Regions from separate parts of the Arthrobacter humicola genome, predicted to be linked through region 2. Evidence: riboswitches for the same ligand, from Rfam matches in the RefSeq annotation. Region 2 holds a riboswitch; the other holds the start of a gene.
The links. Region 2 has a riboswitch for thiamine pyrophosphate ahead of ABD243_RS00235 (ECF transporter S component). Riboswitches for the same ligand answer to the same signal wherever they lie in the genome.
Positions count from the first base shown of each region.

Region 1 (2,863 bases), on a different contig from region 2:
CGAGTTCCAGCACTACGAACTCGTCCGGGCCAGGCTCGAGGCCATGGGCCTGGACACGGAGGCCGCCATGCTGCCGTTCCAGCCGTCCGTGGACCACTTCCATGAGCGCACACGCCCGGCGGACTGGTACGAATCCCTCATGAAGGCCTACGTGATCGACACCGTCTCCGCGGACTTCTACCGTGCCGTCGCCAGGCACGTCGACGCCGCGACGGGGGAACTGATCGAGCAGATCCAGTCCGCCGAGGAGGCCACGGCCGTGCTGCAGGAGCGGCTCAAGGCGGCCCTGGCCGATGACCCCCGGCTGGCGTCGCGCCTGGCGCTGTGGGCCAGGCGCCTGCTGGGCGAGGCACTGACCCAGGCCCAGCGGGTCAGTCTCGAACACGCCTTCCTCGGCGGGCTCTCAGGCCTGGACGACGCCGGCGCCAGGGAACTGGTCAGGGCGCTGACGGCCGAACTCGCCACAAACCACTCGCGCCGGATGGCCGCGCTGGGACTGGCGGGGTAGCTCCGCCGCCGGGGCGGAAACCCGAACGGAACCTGTTCAGGAATCGGCGGCATCCAGCGCCGCCAGCAGTGCGCCGGCTGCGTGGGCCGGATCATCGGCGTCGGTGATTGCCCGGACCACGACGATCCGGCGGGCACCGGCGTCGACTACCTGCTCAACATTGCCGAGGTCGATGCCGCCGATCGCGAACCACGGCAACAAGCTTTCGACCCGGCCGTCGACCGTGCCGGTTCCCTCCCCATCCGCCCGGCCGGTCGCCTCGGCGGCGTAACGCACCAGGTCGAGGCCGACGGCGGCGCGTCCAGGCTTGGTGGGAGTGGCCCACACGGGTCCCACACAGAAGTAGTCGAGTCCCTTGCGGCCGGGGGAGGACGCAATGGCAGCGTCCACCTGCTCCGGGCTGTGGGTGGACAATCCGACTATGGTTTTCTTGCCGAGGAGGCCGCGGGCGGCGTCGAGCGAAATATCCTTCTGCCCGATGTGGAACACCGGAGCCCCGGACAAAGAGGCGATGTCCGCCCGGTCATTGACGGCCCAGAGCCGTCCGTGCCGCTGCGCTGCGGTGTGCAGGACCTCCAGGAGCTCCAGTTCCTCGGCCGCCTCAAGCGACTTGTCGCGCAGCTGGATGATGTCCACCCCGCCGGCGAATGCGGCGTCCACAAAGTCCTCGAAGTCGCCGCGGTCCTGCCGGGCGTCGGTGCACAAGTAGAGGCGGGCGGTGGTGTGGAGGGAGTCCTGGCTCATGACACCAGCCTAGTTCCTCTAAACTGGGCGCATACCGCGGGAGCCCGCAGCGGCCACGTCATCGCTGCACGGCTGAGAGGGCGTCAGAGCCGACCGCTTGACCTGATCCGGCTAGTACCGGCGTAGGGAAGGAATTTTTTATGGGCACAAGAACCAGCCGTGAAGCCGAAGCCGCAGATGACGCCGCCTACCGGGTTTGTGACACGGGCCCCGGTTCCGCAGAGGACCTCACCGCACAGGACACATCCGCACAGGACGTCGCTGTTGACGTTGCGGTGATCGGCGGCGGGGTGATCGGCCACGGCATCGCGTTCGAGGCCAGCCGTGCGGGCCGGTCCGTGGTGTTGATCGATGACGCGCCCGGCAGCGGGGCCAGCTGGGCCGCCGCCGGAATGCTGGCCCCCGTCAGCGAACTGCACTATCAGGAAGAACAGCTCCTGGAACTGATGCTCGAGTCCTCCCGGCTGTGGCCCGCCTTCGTGGCCGGGATCGATGCCGGTGCCGGGATCGACGCCGATGCCAGTGCCGCCAGCGGCCCGGGATCCCGGGCAGGGTCCAGTACCGGCTACCTGACGACGCCGACCCTCGCCGTCGGTGCCGACGCGGCGGACCGGCGCGCGCTCGCGGACCTGAGGGAAGTCCAGCAGGACTCCGGCCTCACCGTGGAGCCCCTGACCGTGCGCGAGGCCCGCAGCCGGGAACCTTTGCTCAGCCCCGGTATCTCGTGCGCATTCGATATCCCGGCCGACCACCAGGTGGACCCCCGCATGCTGATTGCCCGGCTTACCAGGCTGCTCGACGCGGAGGGCCGCTGCAGATTCGTCCGTCGGCGCGCGGCGGGGCTGCTGTGGGAGGACGGACGCGTCGCCGGTGTCCGGCTCGCGGGCGGCGGTTCCGTGCGGGCCGCGGAAACCGTGGTCGCCAACGGGCTCGGCGCCCCCGACCTTGACGGGCTGCCCGCTGGACTGAAACTCCCGCTGCGGCCGGTCTACGGCGACATCCTTCGGCTTCGCGTGCCCGCGCACCTGCAACCACTGCTTACGGCCACCGTGCGTGGCATGGTGCGCGGGGTGCCGGTGTATATCGTCCCGCGGCAGGACGGCACTGTGGTGATCGGCGCCACCCAGCGCGAAGACGGCCCGTCGGATCCGCACGCTGTTTCCGCCGGCGGCGTCTACCAGCTGCTCCGAGACGCTCAGCAGCTGGTGCCCGCTGTAGCCGAGCTGGAACTACTCGAAGCCACGGCGCGCGGCCGCCCCGGCACACCGGACAACGCCCCGATGCTGGGGCGCGTCTCGCGCCCGGAAGGCGGGGACGTCCCGGGCCTCATCATCGCCACGGGATTCTTCCGGCACGGTGTCCTGCTGACCCCGGCAGCCGCCGTCGTCTGTCGTCAACTCATGGACGGTATGCCGGACCCGCGCTGGGCCGGGTTCCGCCCCGACCGTTTCTCCCGCACCCCGGATGCGTCCGGGGACAGCCCCAACAAGGAAGCAGCATGAACATCAGACTGAACGGAACGGAGCAGAGCGTCGCCGACGGCGCCTCCGTCAGCACACTCGTCAGCCAGCTCACGGGCCGGAGCATCGGCCCCGACGGCCGGGCTGCCGA
Region 1 is NZ_BAAAQB010000038.1:27,020-29,882, forward strand. Features, by position in the region: gene ABD243_RS14830 (ferritin-like fold-containing protein) at 1-508, shown strand, start outside; gene thiE (thiamine phosphate synthase) at 545-1,252, opposite strand; TPP riboswitch at 1,279-1,399, shown strand; gene thiO (glycine oxidase ThiO) at 1,393-2,754, shown strand; gene thiS (sulfur carrier protein ThiS) at 2,751-2,863, shown strand, end outside.
Region 1: another riboswitch for thiamine pyrophosphate. It lies ahead of thiO (glycine oxidase ThiO); the one in region 2 lies ahead of ABD243_RS00235 (ECF transporter S component).

Region 2 (2,863 bases):
GCACGTAGCCGGGCACCCAGACGCCCGCACCGATGAGCATGTCCCGCGCCTCGGCCAGGACCTGGTCCGGCGGCCCGTCAATCAGGACCGCGGAGTCCGTGGCGGACCCGGGCTGCAGCACCACGATCCGGTCCACGAGGTCCTTCCAGACAGCCACACGGTGCTCCACCACCACCAGGGTGGCGCCGGTCTTGTCCAGGCAGCGGCCAACGGCATCGCGGACTTCCAGGACGCCGGCGGGATCCAGGTTGGCGGTGGGCTCGTCGAGCAGCAGCAACCCCGGCCGCATCGCGAGGATCCCGGCGAGCGCCAGGCGCTGCTTTTGGCCGCCGGACAGCGCCGACGTCGGGTGGTCCAGCGGCAGCCAGCCCAGCCCGACGTCGTCGAGCGCCTCGCGGACCCGCGGCCAGATCTCCCCGGCCGGGACAGAGAGGTTTTCGGCGCCGAAGGCGACGTCGTCGCCGAGGCGCGATAGCACCACCTGGGTTTCCGGGTCCTGCTGCACGAGCCCGGCGCGGCCGCGCTGCGCCCGGGGCACAGCGCCATCGATCAGCAGGCTGCCGGACTCGTCGGATTCTTCGGCGTCGCCGGCTTCCCCCGCCGTGCTGTCCCCGAGCACACCCGCTAGGGCGTGGAGCAGCGTCGATTTGCCGGCGCCGGACGGGCCCAGCAGGAGCACGCGCTCCCCCGGCCGGATGTCCAGGTCAAGTCCGCTGACCGCAGGCCGGAGCCTTCCGGCGTGCCGCCAGCCCCAGCCGCGGGCTGTGACGGCGGCCGGGCGTACGCCTGGTGAAGATGTCATGAGTCGCCTGTGCAATTCCAAGAGGGCCGTTCCGGAGTGGGTGCAGGAACGTGGTTCAGGAGAAGACAGGCTCCGTGGCGGCCTTGCGGGAGGCAAAGGAGCCCAGCACGCCGGTCTTGGCCAGGCCGCGGGTGGCGAGCCAGGACAGTCCGCCGGCAATCACGGCGCCGGAGATGGTGGTGAAGACGATGTAGGCGAGCTTGTCGCCGGCTTCGTAGGCAATGTTCCAGCCCCACGGCAGGAAGGAGTCGTTCAGGCCGCAGAAGAGGCCCGCGCCGGCTCCGGCCAGGAGGGACACCGGGAGGTTGAACTTCTTGTAGAGGAAGGCCGCGAACACCAGTTCCGCGCCGAGGCCCTGCAGCACTCCGGAGATCAGGACCGTGGTGCCGTACTGCGAGCCCATGATCAGCTCGCCCGTGGCCGCCACCGTCTCGCAGAAGAGGGCTGCCCCAGGCTTGCGGATGATGAGCATGCCGAGCACTGCCGGGATCATCCATCCGCCGGCGTAGAGTCCGCTGAGCGGCGGGTAGATCGCGTTGACCGGGGTGGAAATCAGGTTCGCGCCCTGATCCCAGGCCCAGAAGATGACGCCCCCGGCGACGGCGATCAAGGCGGCAACCACAATGTCCACCACACGCCAGTTGTAGGTGCGCCGGGCCGATGAACGGCTGCTGGAACCATGCTGTGCTGAAATATCTGTCATGTCGTCCTCCTGAGGAACAGGAGGGGAGGGTGCTCCGGCCGGCCTCGGCTTCCGCCGCCCTCCGCGCACCCTGAGAACTCGACTCCCTTGCGCCGGTACTAACCGGATCAGGTTCGAGGGTCTGCGGCTGTCCGCACTCTCAGCGCCCACCACTGGTTTCCCCGGACTATTCCGGCGATGCCCGACGGCGGCGCTCCCCTGTCGTAATTATTTCGCCCTTGTGGGCTGGCTCAGTTTACACCCGAACGGCCCGGGTTATCAGTGGAGTGCTGTCACAATCCGCGGCCTGCCCCAGGCGCTCCCCGCGGCCGGGAAGAGCCGCTTGGTAGAGTCGACGTGTCGGCCCCCGGACCCGCGAGCGGGCGGCCTTGTCGCCCACGGAAAGCTGGACCATTTTGACGCACACACCGGCCACGCCAGATCCCTCCTCCGAGTACGACCCGGACTCGAGCGAGCCGCAACCGCACGGTTCCCTGGCGGCGCTCATTGGCGGCGTGCTGGCCGAAATGGATGCGCTCCAGTTCGCATCGTTCAGCAAGGACGATGCCCTGGACCTCGGGCTGCTCCTGGTCGAACTGGGCAGGCAACGCTCGCTGCCCATCGCCGTCGACATCACCAAGGGCGAGCAGGTGCTCTTCCACGCGGCGCTGGACGGCGCCACTCCGGACAACGAACGCTGGATCAACGCCAAGAAGCGCACGGCCCAGCGCTACGAGGTCCCGTCCCTGCTGGTGGGCCTCCGGGCCCGCGCTGCCGGCGGAAGGATCGAGGACAACGCCTGGTTCGATCAGATGGAGTTCGCCGCCCACGGCGGAGCGTTCCCCATCTACGTGCGCGGCACCGGTGCCGTAGCCGTCGTGACTGTCTCCGGGCTGCCGCAGAAGGCAGACCACGACCTCGTGGTCGAGGCTTTACGGACGGTCCTCACGCCGGGAGCTTAGGCGGCGGCGCCGTCCGCGCGCGGCGTCCTCCGGGACAGCCGGATCAGCGCAATCCCCACCGCCGTGAACCAGGCCCACATCAGGATGCCGTACACCAGGTAGACCTCCGGAACGGCGAAACGGAGTACCTCCGCCACCACGCCAACCGCGCCCGCGGCCACCCCGAGCCAGGCCACCGCACGGGGCAGCACGCCCTTGAGCATGGTCAGCGACATCAGCAGGATGCCGAGCGCGGACAGGACGCCGACGGCGGCAGGCGTGTTGTTCTCGGCGATCAGCGCCTCCGCCGCGGCGGCATAGCGGAGCCGGGCATCGGCCCCGGCGGTGCCGATCGCGTTCGCGTAGCTGTCACTGAGATTGACCAGGATCATCGATCCGCGGCTCGTGACCGGAACGGCCAGGAACAGCGCCCACGGC
Region 2 is NZ_BAAAQB010000001.1:54,382-57,244, reverse strand. Features, by position in the region: gene ABD243_RS00240 (ABC transporter ATP-binding protein) at 1-802, opposite strand, end outside; gene ABD243_RS00235 (ECF transporter S component) at 858-1,505, opposite strand; TPP riboswitch at 1,572-1,715, opposite strand; gene ABD243_RS00230 (heme-degrading domain-containing protein) at 1,901-2,446, shown strand; gene ABD243_RS00225 (DUF4386 family protein) at 2,443-2,863, opposite strand, start outside.